DNA from 4 places in the Planococcus rifietoensis genome. Region 4 is predicted to be linked to each of the others. Evidence: riboswitches for the same ligand, from Rfam matches in the RefSeq annotation. Region 4 holds a riboswitch; each other region holds the start of a gene.
What was found. A riboswitch is a leader RNA that binds a small molecule or an ion and turns the genes downstream of it on or off. The one in region 4 is predicted to bind S-adenosylmethionine.

Region 1 (4,687 bases), 1.7 Mb from region 4:
TTCAATCCTGCATCCACTGCAATGCCGTTGTTGACGATGGAAGCAGCGACGTCAGCCATAGCGCGCGGCGTATGGGCGGAAGTCATCGGGACAACTTCAATGTTTTTCGGGTTGTCGATGATGTCTTCTTCCGTTCCAGTCAACCCGGCATCGTCGGATAACGTGATGAGCCCGGATTCATCGAGCAAGAGGAGTGCACGGCCCATGTTGGTTGCTTCATTCGGCATCGCGATTTGGGCGCCTTCTGGAAGTTCTTCGATCGATTCGTATTTATCGGAATACAAGCCCATCGGCGCAATGACGGTAGAGCCGATCGGCACGATGTCGACATTATGCTCTTCGACAAACTCATCGAAATACGAGATGGTCTGGAAGGCATTCAAGTCGAGTTCGCCTTCAGCGAGTGCCAAGTTAGGCGCCACATAATCCGAGAACGTGATGATGTCGAGCTCGATGCCTTCTTCAGCGGCTTTGTCGCCGACATAATCCCAAATGGTCGTGTCCGATCCACTGATACCAAGTGTCACTTTCGTGGTTTCGCCGGCTGAGCTATCGTCTCCACATGCGCCGAGAAGCGCGGCAATGCCTGCTGTTGCTAAAAGAGCTGTAATTTTTTTCATGATGAAATCCTCCAATGGGTTTTTAAAGTAGTGGTGCTGGTGAATGAACCACCTTATTGAGTTTGTTTAACGTGAATTAAAGGACTTAGCTCCGGCGTACTCTGCGGGACATGAGGTTGCCGAGTGATTGAACGCCTTGGACAAGGACGACCAGAATGGCAACAGTCAAGAGCATGACCACCGTGTCGAAGCGCTGATATCCGTAAGTGATGGCCAAGTCGCCGAGTCCGCCGCCTCCAATCGCGCCAGCCATTGCGGATGCGCCGATCAAGCCGACGATAGCGATGGTCAATGCGAGGACAAGGGAGCTGAGCGCTTCCGGGATAAGGAAGCGGAAAATGATCTGGCCGGGAGAAGCGCCCATCGCCTGGGCTGCTTCGATGACGCCTTTATCGACTTCGAGCAATGAATTCTCGATGAGTCGGGCGATGTAAGGCCCAGCATAAAATACCAATGGCACGATGGCTGCGGCTGTGCCGATCGATGTGCCGACAATGATGCGCGTTAGTGGAATGATGGCGACCATCAAGATGATGAACGGAACCGAACGGAAGATATTGATGACGATGTTCAATACGTTAAATACGGCTTCATTTTCGAGCAGGTGGCCTTTTCGTGTGACGACCAGCAAGATGCCGAGCGGCAAGCCGATGAAGAGCGAGAAAACGAATGATGCACCCGTCATGTAAAGCGTCTCCCATAAAGCTTCTAGAATTTGCGATTGATCAACCTGCATGTTGCTGCACCTCCTCTACTTGGATGTTATCGTTTCGGATCGAGGCGAGTGCGCGGTCGATTTCTGCATGAGCGCCGTCGAACTCCACAATCAAGTTGCCGTATGGAATGCCTTGAAGTTCTGTAATGTTGCCGAACAAAACATTCAAATCGAGCTGGAATTCGCGTGAAACCCGTGACATGAATGGCTGGCCGACTGAATTCCCGGTAAACTGCACCCGGTAGATTGGGCGTGTCCCGTCGTTGTGGCGGATTTGCTCAAGGAGCGAATCTGGCAATTCATCGTTCATGACAGAACGGACGAAACGTTTCGTCGTCGCGTGCTGGGGATTGGTAAACACTTCAAATACGCTGCCTTGTTCGATGACACGTCCTTCTTCGAGAACGGCCACTTTGTCGCAGATTTCCCGGATGACGCCCATCTCGTGGGTGATGAGCAAGATGGTGATGTTGTATTCCTGGTTGATGCGGCGCAGCAGATCCAGGATGGACTGGGTCGTCTGCGGGTCGAGCGCTGACGTTGCTTCATCGCATAGCAGTATGGACGGGTTGGTGGCGAGTGCTCTTGCAATGCCGATGCGCTGCTTTTGCCCGCCGGATAATTGATCCGGGTATTTTTTCGCTTGGTCGGCAAGCCCGACAAACTCCAATAGTTCCGCCACTTTTCGGTCAATTTCCGCTTTTGGTGTCTTGGCGAGAATCAGCGGCATCGCGATATTATGGTGTACGGTTTTCGAGTTCAGCAAATTGAAATGCTGGAAGATCATGCCGATGTCTTTTCGTGTATCGCGGATTTTGCGTGCGCTTAAAGTGGAAATGTCCTCTCCATGGATGAGCACGCGTCCTGTTGATGGGCGCTCGAGCAAATTCACCGTGCGGATCAACGAGCTTTTCCCTGCGCCGCTAAATCCGATGACGCCGTAAATTTCCCCGGTCTCGACGGTCAAATCAATGCCGTTGAGCGCATGGACTTCTTGCTTGCCGGATACGTAAGTTTTCTTGACTGCTTCAAATTGAATCATGGTGTCCCTCCTGTGGCTGCAAATAACGATTCGAATGAGTGCGAACGAACACTTTCTTGAAATAACAACAAAAAGCCCTCTTTTTTCTTATACGCAAGAAAAAAGAGGGCTCCAAAATATGAAACCATCTCATTCTCATCTTCCAAATGCCGAAGCATTTGCAGGAATTAGCACAGTTTTCGCTGATTTGCGAATCTGCTGCCGAAACGTCATAGGGCCTGTCCCTCGATTTCTCTGGATAAGAAAGTGATGTAAGCTATTCAATTCGTGATTCCTACTCTATTTCGAAATAGCGAAAAAGTCAACAGCTTTGACGTAGTTTTTTTTCGGGAGATAAGCTACTTATAGTAGTTAAAATTTTTAGAAAAATATCCTTGACTTTAACCAGGGCTGTCCTCTATACTTTTCCACAAGCAAAAAAATAACTGAATACTCTTATCACGAGAGGCGGAGGGAATAGGCCCTACGATGCCCGGCAACCAACAGGCTCATGTCTGGAAAGGTGCTAAATCCTACAGCGCGCATTTGCGTCGCTGAAAGATAAGAGGAGGCAAATCCGTATATAACGGCCCTCTTCTTTCTGAAGAGGGTCTTTTTGTGTCCTCCTCATACCGAACAAAACTATTACAAAAAACAGGAGGAATTGACAATGACAAACTTCAAACCAGAAACTCTTCTATTACACGGTGGCCAAGAACCAGATCCAGTGACTGGCGCTCGCGGCGTACCGGTCCATAAAACGACTTCTTATGTATTCAAAGATACCGAGCACGCACAAAACCTATTTGGCTTGAAAGAGACAGGCAATATCTATTCGCGCATCATGAATCCAACAGTTGATGTGTTCGAACAGCGCGTCGCACTTCTTGAAGGCGGGACCGCTGCAGTGGCTTTGTCATCAGGAATGGCAGCCATTGCATTCTCAGTATTGAATGTAGCTGAAGCGGGAGATGAAATCATTGCTGATAGCAACCTATACGGTGGAACTTACAATTTATTCGCCAACACATTGCCGCGCTACGGCATTAACGTAAAATTCGTCGATGCCACCGATCCTGAAAATTTCCGTGCAGCGATTACCGACAAGACGAAAGCCTTGTTCGGTGAAATCATCGGAAATCCAAGCTTGAACGTGTTCGACGTCGAGCGGGTAGCTAATATCGCCCATGAAAACGGGGTTCCGCTGTTGATCGATAATACATTCGCATCGCCTTTCGTCAGCAACCCGATCGAATTCGGTGCAGACGTGGTCATCCATTCCGCTACGAAATGGATCGGCGGGCACGGAACGACAATCGGCGGCGTAGCGGTTGATGCCGGACGGTTCAACTGGGACAATCCGCGCTTCCCGAATTACACGGAGCCGGATGAAACCTACCATGGCATCCGTTTCGGAATTGATGTGCCGGAAGCGGCATTCGCGACGAAATTACGCGTCCAGCTATTGCGCGATTTCGGCCCGTCGCTCAGTGCGGACAGCGCCCATGCACTGCTTCAGGGACTTGAAACCTTGCATCTGCGGATTCCACGCCACGCGACGAATGCGCAAAAGGTCGCTGAATATTTGAAAGACCATCCGCAAGTCGAGTGGGTCAATTACCTTGGCCTCGAAGGACATCCATCCAAAGCACTTGCTGATAAATATTTGAAAGACAGCTATGGTTCGATCGTCAACTTCGGCATCAAAGGCGGACGGGAAGCCGGCCGCAAAGTAATCGATGGCGTTAATTTATGGTCGCACGTGGCGAATGTCGGTGATGCCAAATCATTGATCATCCACCCGGCGTCAACAACTCACCAGCAATTGACAGCAGAAGAACTGAAAAATTCAGGCGTTACGGAAGAATTGATCCGTTTGTCTGTAGGATTGGAAAACCACGAAGATTTAATCGCTGATTTGGAGCAAGCGATCCAAGCGGCAGTACTCGAGAACGCGTAAGGAGGGATTCGGATGACGACAGTATCCATCGGCCAGCTAAAACTTGAATCAGGTCAACTATTGCGCGAAGTGGAATTGGCGTATGAACGCGTCGGAGACAGTTCTGCGCCGGCGATTCTGGTTTGCCATGCGCTGACGGGCGATCAATATGCAGTGGGAACTGCAGATCAACCAGGCTGGTGGGCAGGGCTGATCGGCCCAGGAAAAGCGGTGGATACCGGGCAGTTCCAAGCCATCACGTTCAATGTACTCGGCGGCTGCAACGGTTCGACCGGCCCGCTTTCGATCAACCCGGAAACCGGTGAACCTTACCGAGCGTCATTTCCTGAACTGACCATCCGGGACATGGTGAGAGCGGAACGAAAAGCCCT
Region 2 (4,687 bases), 1.7 Mb from region 4:
TTTTTTTGCCTATTTAGTGAAAATCCCCAATTTCTCGATTCGTTGGATTGCTTCGATGATGCGCTGTTCATCGACCAATAGCCCGACGCGTACAAAACCTTCTCCGCCAGGACCAAATCCACTGCCCGGCGCCACGGCAATGTCGACTTTGTCGAGCAGCAGGTCAGAGAACTCGATGCTCGTATAGCCTTCGGGGACAGGCAGCCAGGCAAAAAATGATCCCTTCGGCGCTTCGAATTCCCAGCCGATCCGGCGGCATTCATCCACCAGCGTCTGGCGTCTCTTCTCGTATAATTCATTCAATTCCTCGACGCATTGCTGGCTGCTGTTTAATGCTTCTACAGCGGCCAGTTGGACAGCCGGAAAGATGCCGGCGAACAAATGATCTTGGACGAGGTTGAGTGCTTCGATCATTTTGGCATTGCCCACCGCAAAGCCGATGCGCCATCCGGCCATATTATACGTTTTGGACAAGGTATACATTTCAATGCCGATATCTTTGGCACCTTTTGATTGTAGGAAGCTGACCGGCTTCTTGCCATCAAAGCCAATGCGGCCATAAGCAAAGTCATGTACAACCCCGATGCCGTTTTCTTTGGCAAATTGAATCGTTTCATCGAAAAACGCAATGTCTGCTGTCGCGCCGGTCGGGTTGTTTGGGTAGTTCAAGTACATCAGTTTGGCGCGTGCTTTCGCGGCGGCTGTCACCTCGTTGTAGTCGGGAAGATAGCCGGTTTCCTGTTTCAGTTTCATCAAATCAAATTCGATATCCGCAAGCGGTGCGGCTGACAGGTAATCAGGATAGCCCGGATCCGGCAACAGCAGCGAATCGCCCGGGTTCAGCAACGCAAGCGGCAACTCGATAAAACCGATTTTCGTTCCGGACAAAATAGCGACTTCCAAATCAGGATCGATATCGACATCGTATTCTTTTTTGTAGAAATCCGCAGCGGCTTTCCTTAACGAACTGAGGCCGCGAAACGGCGAGTAGCGATGTGTTTGAGGATCGGCTACCGCTTGTTGCATGGCCTTGACTATATGCGGGGGCGTTGGCTGATCCGGGTTGCCTTGGCCGAAATTGATGACGTCTCGTCCTTCGTCGACTGCTTTTGCCGTTTTTGCAACAAGCAGGGCGAAAAATTGATCCGGAAGATTTTGTAAGCGATTTGAAAAGTCCATGAAATCCTCCTCATTTTCTAAATAATTGCACATCTATCTTAAATCTTATAGAGTTTAAGCTAAACTGTCTACAGGAGGAGAGAATATGAAAATCGCTTGTGTGCAGATGGATATCGCTTTCGGAGAGCCGGAAACGAATTTTCAGCGTGTAAAAAACTATTTGGAAGAAGCGGCAGAAAATGGAGCGGAGCTCATCGTCTTGCCAGAAATGTGGAACACCGGGTATGCGTTAACGCAGCTGGACGAACTCGCTGACAGCAACGGCCGAACGGCAGATTTTTTGAAACAATTCGCCAAAGAGCACAGCGTCCATATCGTCGGAGGCTCGGTCTCCACGAAGAAAGAAGATGGTTTCTATAATACGATGTATGTCGTTGACCGTACAGGTGCGGTCGTTTCTGAATATGATAAAGCGCATCGCTTCGGTTTGATGGACGAGCATATTCACCTCGAGGAAGGACAGTCGCTCGGCACGTTCGAACTGGACGGAGAAACATACGGCGGCGTCATCTGTTACGACATCCGCTTTCCGGAATGGCTTCGGGCGCAAGCGCTGAACGGCGCGAAGGCGATCTTCGTGCCTGCGGAATGGCCGGCAGCGCGCATCGACCACTGGCGCATCCTGTTGCAGGCGCGCGCAATCGAGAATCAATGCTTCATCATCGCGGCAAACCGCATCGGCAGCGACCCGAAAAACGAGTTCGGCGGCCATTCGATGGTCATCGCCCCGTGGGGAGAAGTACGGATGGATATGGGCCAGGAGGAAGGCAGCGGCTACATCGATATCGATCTTTCGGAAGTAGACGAAGTGCGGGGCCGCATTCCGGTATTCGATGACCGACGCGTCCCATTGTACAAAAAGTTTGAAAAATCGCATTGACAAGCTATCGCCCGTGCAGGTAATATTGAAAACAACCAAATACGCATGCTTATCAAGAGAGACCGAGGGTAAGGCCCTATGACGTCCGGCAACCCCCATTTATATGGGAAGGTGCCAAGTCCTGCAGAATGAAATTCATTCTGAAAGATAAGTCGGAATTCTAATTTTCGATGTCTCTTTTTTGATAAAAGAGGCATTTTTTATTTGCCTGGGGGAGTGGACAGCATGATTCAAATCGAACAACTGAGCAAAACCTATCAAACCAAACACGGCACGGTGAAAGGCGTCGATGATGTGACGTTGGAAGTGAAAACCGGTGAGATTTTCGGCATCGTCGGTTATTCGGGTGCCGGAAAAAGTTCCCTCATCCGCTGCATCAATTTGCTTGAACGGCCAACGTCAGGCACCGTCAAAGTCGGCGGCCAGGACTTAACGAAGCTGCGTGGCGACGGCTTGCGGAAAGCGCGCCTCAAAATCGGCATGATCTTCCAGCATTTCTATTTGATCAGCCAAAAGACGGTCGCGGAGAATATTTCATTCGCCCTTCGCGCAGCTGGAACGCCGAGCAAGAAAATCGGCCCACGCGTCGATGAACTGCTCGAAATGGTCGGCTTGTCGGACAAGCGCAATATCTATCCGGCGCAGCTGAGCGGCGGGCAGAAGCAGCGCGTCGGCATCGCCCGTGCACTCGCCAATGAACCGGCCGTGCTGTTATGCGACGAAGCAACCTCCGCTCTCGACCCGAATACGACTTTATCGATCTTGCGTTTATTGAAAGACATTAACCGCAAGCTCAATATTACGATTGTATTGATTACGCACGAAATGAACGTCGTCAAGGAGATTTGCGACCGCATGGCGGTTATGCAAGGCGGGCGTGTCATCGAAGAAGGGCGTGTCTACGATATCTTCGCCGATCCAAAGACCGCTTTGACGAAGGAATTCATCTCGAGCGTCGTGTCGTTCAATGTGCCGGAAGAAATCCTGAAGAAATGCGACGGCACGATTGTCAAAGTCTTGTTCAAAGGCGAAGTCGCTGGAGATGGCGTCATTTCCGATATGCTGCAAAGCTATCCGGTCAAAGGGAATTTCCTGCACGGGGCGATCGAATACATTCAGGAATTGCCCCTCGGCATTTTTGTCATGGAACTAAAAGGCGGCCAAGCAGACGTGAGTCAGGCGATTCACTATCTTGAACAGCGCGAAGCGATTGTGGAGGTGATGGAGCATGGGAATTGAATGGGGACGAATCATCGAATTATGGCCGGAAATCCAAGTGGCGTTTTACCAGACCCTAATCATGATCGGTATCTCGCTTGGCGTGGCGCTTGTCATCGGTTTGCCGCTCGGCATTTTATTGTTCATCACAGACAGCGGCTTGTTCTGGGAAAACCGCCCGGTCAATTCCGTCATCGGATTTGTCGTCAACATCGTCCGGTCGATTCCGTTCATCATATTGCTGGTCGCGCTCATCCCGCTGACGCAATTGATTACCGGTACGACAATCGGCCCGGTCGCAGCGAGTGTTTCCTTGTCGGTAGCGGCGATTCCGTTTTTCGCACGCATTGTGGAAACGGCGCTGCGTGACATCGATAAAGGCGTCATCGAAGCAGCGATTGCGGTCGGTGCGACGCCTTGGATGATCATTAAAGACGTGCTCTTGCCGGAAGCGAAAGCGAGCTTGATCCAAGGCATTACGTTGACGGTCATCAGCCTCATTGCCTACTCCGCGATGGCGGGTGTGGTCGGTGGCGGCGGCATCGGCGATTTGGCGATCCGCTTCGGCTATTACCGCTATGATAATACGATCATGATTGTCACGGTCGTCATTTTGATCGTGCTCGTCCAATTGATTCAACAGGCAGGCGACTTTACAGCCAAAAAACTCGATAAACGATAAGGGGAGAATGACATGAAGAAACTCACATGGATATTGGCAGCGAGCGCGCTTGCACTGGCCGCATGCGGCGGAGAAGAAGCGGATACAGGAACGACAGAAGGCGGCGAAGCGTCGAAAGACATCAAGCTCGGTGCAACAGCCGGCCCTTATAGCGACATGCTGAACGAAGCGATCGTGCCTGCGCTTGAAGAAAAAGGCTATACCGTCGAAACGATTGAATTCAGCGATTATATCCAGCCCAATAATGCGTTGAACAACGGGGAAATCGATGCCAACTTGTTCCAGCATACGGTTTACCTAGAGAACTTCGAAACAGAAAACGATATGGATTTGAGCGCATTGATCACGGTTCCGACTGCGCCGATGGGCATCTACTCCAATGAATTCGATTCGCTGGATGCGGTATCCGACGGGGCGACCATCGCGATTCCAAACGATCCTGTCAACGGTGCCCGTGCATTGTTGATGCTGCAGGACGAAGGATTGGTCGAACTCGATCCGGAAGCGGAAGTGCTTCAAGCGTCTGAACGAGATGTAACGGAAAATCCGAAGAACCTGGTGTTCCAGCCGATTGAAGCGGGGCAATTGCCGCGTGCGGTTGAAGGCACGGACCTTGCCGCCGTTCCAGGAAACTTCGCACTCGCAGCGGACATGGATCTGCTTGACGCTTTGGCGCTCGAAAACATGCCTGACCAGTACCGCAATGTCGTAGCCGTTGCAGCCGAAAA
Region 3 (4,687 bases), 630 kb from region 4:
CGTGGCCTTGGTCGGCGGATCGCATTCGGGGCACTGGTTCCCGGCGCTTGAAGCAGTCGCAGAAGAAATGAACATGCGCATCGATGTCTATAACAAAGATGCCTGCCGATTCTCAAGCGGCGATTTCGACGGCCAGCTGGATGAAGCGTGCATGACGTGGAATGATAATCTGCAAGAGCGCCTGATGGCAGAACCGCCTGATTTGATCTTCACGACAGCGACGGTGAATTCTGGCGATACGGTGCCAAAAGGGTATATCAATAAGTGGAAAGAGTTCGAAGGGGTCGCGGAGATTTTCGCGGTGCGCGACAACCCGCGCATGAAAGTCGACCCGACGCTCTGTCTCGATGAATTGAACGTCGACAATTGTTCGGTGGAACGCGACAAAGCTTTGGCGGATGTCGTGCCGTGGGAAAATACGGAAGGCATCCCGAACAATGTGACGTTTGCCGATATGTCCGAATATTTCTGTACGGACGATACGTGCCCGCCTGTGGTCGGCAATGTACTCGTCTACCGGGATAAGCATCATTTGACGACGCTTTATTCACAAACAATGGGGCCGGCGTTGAAAGAACATCTTGAACCGGCTCTTGAAAATTTAAACTGATGAATACCGAACGCCTCCGGAAGGACTATCTTCCGGAGGCGTTTTCTATTGCGGCGCCGAGCAGGGAAAATAAGTGCTGCGTCGAAAGAGTTACAAAGGAAACCGTTTACGGAGAACGCGCAGCAAAATCGGAGAGGGGTATGTGGCATGAAACGCAGATGGCCGGTTTTAGCATTGACAACGCTTGGGGCATACGGAGCTTACCGAAAGTACAAAGACATGACGCGGCTCGTCAAGCCGACGTGGCCGGAAGTCCGGCACGCCGGGGAAGTGGAACAGGCAAGAACGGACAATCTCCCGAAACCGATCTCCAAATGGCTGGAAGTCAGCGGCGCGGTCGGCCGTGAACAGGTGATGGGCGTTTATGTAAAGCAAGAGGGCTGGATGAAAACCAAACCCGACCAGGAAGAATGGAGCGAATCGACCGCCGAGCAATACAGTTTTGTCGACCCGCCGTCGTTTTATTGGAAAGCGCGCATGAAAGTGGACGGCTTGTTCGTCACAGGGTCTGACAGTTTTCGGGATGGCCGTGCGGGCATGCGCATCCGCTTTGCGGGGCTCGTGCCGATCAACCGGGCAATTCCCGACGGCAAGCTTGATGAATCGGCATTGCAGCGCTTTTTAATGGAAATGGCCTGGCTGCCGGGGCTAGTGTTCAGCCCGTATGTGCGGTTTTTGAACAGCAACGAACGTTCAGTGGAAGCGGAAATGACCTATAACGGGTCGACCGCCAATGTAACGTTCGAGTTTGATGAAACAGGGCGCATGAAGCGGGCGCGTGCGATGCGCTATAAAGAGGTCGGCGAAGATGCCAAGCGCTTGCCGTGCATCGCAGAAGTGCATGAATGGCAAACAGTGGACGGCATCGAAATCCCGCGGCGCATCGACATCACCTGGATCATCGACGGTCAAGCCTTCACTTGGTACAAATTCACCGTCGAAGCCGCCAAATTCAACCCGCGTGTCCCGGATGCCTGGTAGGCAGCAGAAATGTAACAGAAAGTTCTTTGTTTTTTGATAAATCACCTTGACCCAAATCACCACAGGGGGTATCATGTGGGAATACTAAAAACTGCATAGTGAATTCTTATCTAGAGAAGTCGAGGGACTGGCCCGATGACGCTTCAGCAACCAGCCGTTAGGTCAGGTGCTAATTCCAGCAGGCACACGCCTGGCAGATGAAAAGGAACGAGTCCGATATCGTAAAGCCTTCTTTTTCATGGAAGGCTTTTTTTGTTTATATCGATGCGTCCGCAGCTGCACGGCCAAACAGACAGAGGAGGACGAATCATGCTATTAGATGAACTGAAAAAACGGATGCTGACGGCGGACGGCGCTATGGGAACGCTGTTGTACTCCTACGGTATCGAATACTGCAACGAGGAATTGAACATCCAGCGCCCGGAAGTGATTGAGAAGATCCACCGCGACTATATTGCGGCCGGGGCGGACATCATCCAAACGAACACATACGGGGCGAATGCCCATAAACTGGCGCGCTATGGACTCGAAGAACAGACCGAAGCGATCAATAAAGCGGCGATTGCGATCGCCAATAAAGCCGCAAAAGACGGCGGGCAATTCGTGCTCGGCACAATCGGCGGCATCCGCGGCATCCGCAAAAGCGATGCGACTTTGGATGAAATCGTCGCCATGGTCGACCAGCAAGCACAGCATCTATTGTCCGGCGACCCGGATGGCTTGCTGCTTGAGACGTATTATGATTTCGAGGAACTGGCGGCGACCGTTAGCCATCTGAAGAAACTGACCGACGCCCCGCTAATCGCGCAATTATCGATGCACGAACCCGGCATCTTGCAAAACGGCATGAGCTTGAACGAAGGATTGAAACGGCTCGATGCGCTCGGCGCAGAAATTGTCGGCGTTAATTGCCGTCTCGGCCCGCACCATACGATCCAGGCGTTTGAAGGCGTCGAACTGCCGGAAAAAGCCTTTTTGTCCGCTTACCCGAACGCTTCGCTATTGGATATTGAAGACGGGCGCATCGTCTATGAATCGGAAGCCGATTATTTCGGCCGTGCGGCATTGCTTTTGCGCGAAGAAGGCGTGCGCCTCATTGGCGGTTGTTGCGGCACGACGCCAAAGCATATCGAAGCGGTGAAAAAACGCATTGGCCATTTGCAGCCGATCACCGAAAAGAAAGTCGAAGAGAAAAAGCCGATCGTCATCCGTGAAGCGGAAGCCTTGAAAGACAAGCCTTTGCACGAAAAAGCGAAAACCGAGCGGACCATCATCGTCGAACTCGATACGCCGCGCCATTTGGATGTCGAGAAATTCCTTGAAGGTTCAAAAGCATTGGACGCAGAAGGCATCGATGCCATCACGATGGCCGACAATTCACTGGCCTCGCCGCGCATCAGTAATATGGCGATGGGCTCGATCCTCAAGCATAAGCAGGATGTCAGACCTCTTGCGCATATTACCTGTAGAGACCGCAATTTGATCGGCCTGCAATCACATATCATGGGGCTGAACGCACTTGGTATCCACGACATACTCGCCGTTACGGGTGATCCGACAAAAGTCGGCGATTTTCCGGGTGCGACAAGCGTCTATGATGTCTCGAGCCTAGAATTGATCCAGCTCATCAAAAAGCTCAACGAAGGCATTTCATTCTCCGGGAAACCGCTCCGGAAAAAAGCGAATTTCTCGGTCGCTGCCGCGTTCAACCCGAACGTCCGCGTGGTGGAGCGAGCTGTTCAAAGGCTCGAGAAAAAAATCGAAGCCGGGGCGGATTATTTCATTTCACAACCGGTCTATACGAAAGAGAAAATCATCGAGATCCACGAGGCGACAAAGCATCTGGACACGCCGATTTTCCTTGGGGTCATGCCGCTGACGAGCATACGCAGCGCCGACTTCCTGCATAATGAAGTACCGGGCATCAAATTGTCGGAAGAGGCACTTGACCGCATGAGGGCTTGCGGCGAAGACAAAGAAAAATCGACCGCGGAAGGCATCCAAATCGCGAAAGAATTGATCGATACCGCAGCGGAATTGTTCAACGGCATTTATTTGATCACGCCATTTGTGCGCTACGACATGACGGTGGAATTGATCCGCCACATCCGACAACTAGATTTAAAGAAAGCGAGCGATCGTGCCTATGCCTAAACATTTAATTGAACAGCAGCTCGAAAAACGCATCCTCATCATCGACGGTGCAATGGGGACGATGATCCAAAATGCAGATTTGTCTGCCGAGGATTTCGGTGGCGAAGAATACGACGGCTGCAATGAATACTTGAATATTGTCCGACCCGATGTGCTTGAAGGGGTGCACGACGCTTATTTGGAAGCGGGCGCTGACATCATCTGCACAAACACATTCGGCGGCACGCCAGTCGTTTTGGATGAATACGGGCTCGGTCATCGTGCAGCGGAAATCAATCAAAAAGCGGTGGAAATCGCTAAAATCAGCCAAGCGAAATATTCGACGCCGGAATGGCCGCGCTTTGTTGCGGGCGCACTCGGCCCGACGACGAAAACTTTGTCGGTAACAGGCGGCATTACATTCGACGAATTAAAAACCGATTTCCAGGTACAGGCGAAAGCCTTAATCGAAGGGGGCGCGGATTTACTACTCCTTGAGACGAGCCAGGATATGCTCAATGTCAAAGCGGCGACGATCGCGATACGCGATGCCTTTGAAGAAACCGGAGTGGAATTGCCGGTGATGATTTCAGGGACGATCGAACCGATGGGCACAACGCTTGCTGGACAGACGATTGAAGCCTTTTACGTGTCGATCGAACATATCAAGCCGCTTTCTGTCGGTTTGAACTGTGCGACAGGGCCGGAATTCATGACCGATCATTTGCGTTCGCTGTCTGAACTGTCGACAGGCTATGTCAGCTGCTACCCGAACGCCGGACTGCCGGACGAGGAAGGGCATTACCACGAGACGCCGGAATCTTTGTCGAAAAAACTGCGCGGCTTTGCTGAAAAAGGCTGGCTCAATGTCGTCGGCGGCTGTTGCGGCACGACACCAGCACATATTGCGGCAGTGCGTGAAGCGGTCGACGGGCTGGCTCCGCGCGAGCGCAATGAAACGAG
Region 4 (4,687 bases):
AGCAGCGTAAGCGACGAGACGACCGAGACCCCGCAAGGAATGAATGAGTGAAGTTCAGCTGAGCGCATTCATTTGCGACACATCTGCCACGCAGATGTGTGAGCACAAGGGTTTCAAAGCGACTGAGGAGGCTTGGGCGCGAGCCCACGGAAAGCGAGCGGTAAGCTTGGGAAATACGACTTCTTTCCGTTATTTATTCGGATAAATACCAACCTCTCGCGAGTCGACTGCTCCGGGGCATTTTGATATGCTTGATTTACAAGACAGGAGGAGATTTGATGATCCAGTATTATGCTTACCCGAAATGCTCCACTTGCCAAAAAGGCAAGAAGTGGCTTGAGGCGAATGGCGCGGAGTTCGACTATATCGATATCTCGCAAAACCCACCATCTGCAGCTCAGCTGAAAGAAATCCACGAAACGAGTGGCATCGAGCTGAAGAAGTTTTTCAATACGAGCGGCAAGAAATACCGCGAGCTCGAGTTGAAGGAAAAGCTGCCGGAAATGACAGCAGATGAGCAATATGAATTGCTTGCATCAGACGGCATGCTCATCAAACGCCCGCTTGCGTGGGACGGTTCTCAGGCGACACTCGGTTTCAAGGAAGATGCATACGCAAATACATGGAGCTGACAAGTTTGTCATCTTGTTTTTCATCACTGGTTGTGGCAAACTAAAATTGAGTCAATTACATATTTGGAGGGGTTTGGATGAGCACACCACAAGAGCTTCGCTATTCAAAAGAACACGAATGGGTCAAAGTCGAAGACGGTAAAGCACGTATCGGCATTACTCATTTCGCGCAAGATGAACTTGGAGACATCGTATTTGTCGAGCTTCCGCAAGTCGGCGACGAGCTGAAAAAAGACGAGCCATTCGGCAGCGTCGAGTCCGTTAAAACGGTATCGGAATTGTATGCGCCGATCAGCGGCAAAATCGTCGAAGTCAATTCTGAGCTTGAAGACAGCCCGGAATTCGTCAACGAATCCCCTTATGAAAAAGCGTGGATGGTCGTTGTGGAAGCCCCTTCCGAAGATGAGGTCAATGCATTGATGTCAGCTGACGAATATAAAGAAATGACAAACGAGTAAGTTCGGAAAGCGCCTATTTATGGCGCTTTTTTTCATATATGGTTTTCTGGGGGGATTACTTATGGAGAAAGTGATAGTGGTTGAAGGGATCAGCGACAAAACCCGGATAGCGCCATTGATTGCAGAACCCGTGACGATTCTTTGCACAAATGGTACAGTAAGTGCTACAAGACTCGAAGAAATGCTGTTGCCTTTTGAAGGGCAGGATATCATCATCCTCGTCGATGCGGATGCTTCCGGCGATAAACTGCGCAAGCTCATCAAGCGCGAATTTCCGGAAGCCCGCCATTTCCATATCGACCGAAGCTATAAAGAGGTGGCGACGACGCCGCTGCGGAAGCTGATCGATGTGCTCATCGCAGCAGATGTACGGGTCTTAAATCCAGTAGCAGGGAATGACTAGCATGAATGAATGGACACATAAAGAATGGCTGAAGGAAAAAAACACACAGCCTGTTTCAGCTTATTATCTGTATACGCCGATGTGCGGTACGTGCCAAGTGGCGAGCAAAATGCTCGGCGTGGTGGCGGAACTATTGCCAGATCTTCCGATGGGCAAAGCCAATTTGAATTATGTACAGGAAGTGGCGGAGCTTTATGAAGTGGAAAGCGTGCCATGCCTGTTGATTTCACAGAATGGCCAAGTGACAGACAAGGTCTACGCTTTCCAGTCGGTGCCGTATCTATATGAGAAATTGAAAACGGTTGACGAATACAGCCAGCCATGATAAATTTAATTTCTGAAATTAACTTAATAGCGTAGCTCTTATACAGAGAGGTGGAGGGAAGTGCCCGATGAAGCCCGGCAACCGTCATGAAAATGAAATGGTGCCAAGTCACTCAAAGTGAAAACTTTGAAAGATGAGAGAACGGTTTATTGTGTTTACACATGTGCCTTTCTGCTTATCTGAGCAGGAAGGCTTTTTTATTAGCAAAAGATTTAGGAGAGTGCCCAACCATGATTGAGTTAAAAGGATTGACTAAAGTTTTCGATACTGGCAAAGCACGCTTGACGGCTGTCGACCATGTCGACTTAACGGTGCCGGCCGGCGAGATTTTTGGCATTATCGGCTATAGCGGAGCGGGGAAAAGTACGTTGATCCGCCTGCTGAATGGCCTTGAAAAACCGAGCGAAGGTTCCGTTGAGATCAATGGCCAAAACATCACGGCGATTTCGGGGCCGAAACTTCGCAAAGCCCGCCAAAAAGTCAGCATGATTTTCCAGCATTTCAATTTGCTGTGGTCGCGGACCGTGCGCGAGAACATTGAATTCCCGCTTGAGATTGCCGGAGTGGGGAAAGAGGAGCGGCGCAAGCGTTCTGCAGAGCTGATCGAGCTGGTTGGCCTGGAAGGACGCGAAAGCGCATATCCAGCCCAGCTTTCCGGCGGGCAGAAACAGCGCGTCGGCATCGCCCGTGCGCTGGCCAATGACCCGGAAGTGCTTTTGTGCGATGAAGCGACATCGGCTCTTGATCCGCAAACGACCGATGCGATTTTGGATTTATTGGTGGACATTAACAAGCGCCTTGGCTTGACGATTGTCTTGATTACGCACGAAATGCACGTTATCCGCAAAATCTGCCATCGCGTGGCAGTAATGGAAGGCGGGCGCGTCGTTGAACTTGGCGAAGTGCTGCATGTCTTCCAGCATCCGAAGGAAAATATCACGAAGCGCTTTGTTGCCCAAGTGACCGAGACGGAAGATTCGGCAGAGACCGTCCGCCATTTACGAGAGCAATATCCGGAAGGGCAATTGGTCAAATTGATATTCGTTGGTGACCAGGCGGAGCAGCCGATCCTGACTCAGCTGATCCGGGAATATAAAGTGGAAGTCAATATTGTCCACGGCAACATCTCCCATACCCAACGGGGTGCTTATGGAACGCTCATCCTTCAACTGAAGGGTACTGCAGATGAAATAAGCAAAGCTTTAGCTTTCCTCGGTGCACATGATGTACAGACGGAGGTGATGGGCAATGCTTGAGAATTTGTTCCCGAACGTTGATTGGCAAGCTATGTGGGAAGCGACGCTCGAAACGATTTACATGACGGCAGTGTCCACACTGTTCACCTTTATCATCGGGCTCGTGCTAGGCGTTATCCTGTTTTTGACTGCACCAAACCAATTATGGGCGAATAAAGTGGTCAACTGGCTATCAGGAGCGTTCGTTAATATATTCCGTTCGATTCCATTTATCATCTTGATCATTTTGCTTATCCCATTCACGAAATTCCTGATCGGCAGCATCCGTGGGCCGAACGCTGCACTCCCGGCATTGATCATCGGGGCAGCACCATTCTATGCCCGCATGGTGCTGATCGCCTTGAAAGAAATCGACAAAGGCGTCATCGAAGCCGCGCGCTCGATGGGAGCGACAACGTGGACGATTATCCGCAAAGTGCTGCTGCCTGAATCAAAACCCGCTTTAATCTCCGGAATCACCGTAACCGCCATCGCTTTAGTTGGCTATACCGCCATGGCAGGCATCATCGGCGCTGGAGGGCTCGGAACGCTCGCGTTCTTGGACGGGTTCCAACGAAGCCGCGAAGACGTAACTCTCGTCTCGACGATCTTGATTTTGGTCATCGTCTTCGCCGTACAATTTGTCGGTGACTTCTTGACCGGCAGAGCCGATAAACGCTAAGCCGTCTTGGGCGGATCGATTAAATAAAAAGGGGCAGTCATTGCCCGGTATTATATAAAACTACATTTAATAGAAGAAAAGGGGAATTTTGTAATGAAAAAATTAGTATTCGGTTCATTTGCAGCAGTATTGGCGTTATCGGCTTGCGGCGCTGAAGAAAGCAACGGCGGCGGTTCAGAAGGCGAAGAAACAAGCACGTTGACAGTCGGCGCTTCTAACGTGCCTCACGGAGAGATTTTAGAACAGGCAAAACCAATCCTTGCAGAACAAGGAATTGAGCTTGAAATCGAAACATACCAGGATTATATCCTTCCGAACCAAGACTTGGAATCAGGGGATCTGGATGCCAACTATTATCAGCACATTCCTTATCTGGAAGCACAAATTGCCGATCACGGATATGACTTCGCCAATGCTGGCGCGGTCCACATCGAGCCAATGGGCATCTACTCAAAAGACATTGCGTCTTTGGATGAGATTCCACAAGATGGAACGATTCTTATGAGCAACTCTGTCGCGGAGCACGGCCGTATGCTGTCCATCCTAGAAGCAGAAGGGTTGATCAAGCTCGATGAAAACGTCGATAAAACGACAGCTGAAGTCAGCGACATCGTTGAAAACGAGAAAAACATCCAGTTCGAGACAGAATACGAGCCGGCTCTTCTTGTGCAAATGTACGAAGCAAATGAAGGCGACGCTGTCTTCATCAACGCTAACTACGCTATCGATGCCGGCTTGAAGCCGATGGAAGATTCAATCGCGCTTGAAGGCTCGGATTCACCGTATGCCAACTTGATCGTCGTTCAATCTGGTGATGAAGAAAACGAAGACATCCAGGCACTTGTCGACGTTTTGACTTCACAGGAAATTCAGGACTTCATTCTTGAAGAATGGGACGGCGCTGTCATCCCGGTCGAACAATAAGCTATATCAACCGATGCATTCCACTGTG

Region 1: it holds a riboswitch for S-adenosylmethionine, as region 4 does, so the genes downstream of both, AUC31_RS12635 (O-acetylhomoserine aminocarboxypropyltransferase/cysteine synthase family protein) here and AUC31_RS04290 (methionine ABC transporter ATP-binding protein) in region 4, are expected to answer to the same signal.
Region 2: it holds a riboswitch for S-adenosylmethionine, as region 4 does, so the genes downstream of both, AUC31_RS13250 (methionine ABC transporter ATP-binding protein) here and AUC31_RS04290 (methionine ABC transporter ATP-binding protein) in region 4, are expected to answer to the same signal.
Region 3: it holds a riboswitch for S-adenosylmethionine, as region 4 does, so the genes downstream of both, AUC31_RS01390 (bifunctional homocysteine S-methyltransferase/methylenetetrahydrofolate reductase) here and AUC31_RS04290 (methionine ABC transporter ATP-binding protein) in region 4, are expected to answer to the same signal.

The regions. Positions count from the first base shown of each region.
Region 1 is NZ_CP013659.2:2,559,165-2,563,851, reverse strand. It holds gene AUC31_RS12650 (MetQ/NlpA family ABC transporter substrate-binding protein) at 1-620, opposite strand, end outside; gene AUC31_RS12645 (methionine ABC transporter permease) at 706-1,356, opposite strand; gene AUC31_RS12640 (methionine ABC transporter ATP-binding protein) at 1,346-2,377, opposite strand; SAM riboswitch class I at 2,510-2,622, opposite strand; SAM riboswitch class I at 2,810-2,924, shown strand; gene AUC31_RS12635 (O-acetylhomoserine aminocarboxypropyltransferase/cysteine synthase family protein) at 3,027-4,316, shown strand; gene metX (homoserine O-acetyltransferase MetX) at 4,329-4,687, shown strand, end outside.
Region 2 is NZ_CP013659.2:2,673,057-2,677,743, reverse strand. It holds gene AUC31_RS13260 (pyridoxal phosphate-dependent aminotransferase) at 10-1,179, opposite strand; gene AUC31_RS13255 (carbon-nitrogen family hydrolase) at 1,265-2,059, shown strand; SAM riboswitch class I at 2,106-2,213, shown strand; gene AUC31_RS13250 (methionine ABC transporter ATP-binding protein) at 2,285-3,298, shown strand; gene AUC31_RS13245 (methionine ABC transporter permease) at 3,288-3,959, shown strand; gene AUC31_RS13240 (MetQ/NlpA family ABC transporter substrate-binding protein) at 3,972-4,687, shown strand, end outside.
Region 3 is NZ_CP013659.2:272,768-277,454, forward strand. It holds gene AUC31_RS01380 (acyltransferase family protein) at 1-610, shown strand, start outside; gene AUC31_RS01385 (DUF6920 family protein) at 758-1,591, shown strand; SAM riboswitch class I at 1,695-1,795, shown strand; gene AUC31_RS01390 (bifunctional homocysteine S-methyltransferase/methylenetetrahydrofolate reductase) at 1,898-3,745, shown strand; gene metH (methionine synthase) at 3,738-4,687, shown strand, end outside.
Region 4 is NZ_CP013659.2:898,972-903,658, forward strand. It holds gene AUC31_RS04270 (arsenate reductase family protein) at 276-632, shown strand; gene gcvH (glycine cleavage system protein GcvH) at 710-1,090, shown strand; gene AUC31_RS04280 (ribonuclease M5) at 1,152-1,493, shown strand; gene AUC31_RS04285 (thioredoxin family protein) at 1,495-1,818, shown strand; SAM riboswitch class I at 1,854-1,958, shown strand; gene AUC31_RS04290 (methionine ABC transporter ATP-binding protein) at 2,049-3,074, shown strand; gene AUC31_RS04295 (methionine ABC transporter permease) at 3,067-3,735, shown strand; gene AUC31_RS04300 (MetQ/NlpA family ABC transporter substrate-binding protein) at 3,829-4,659, shown strand.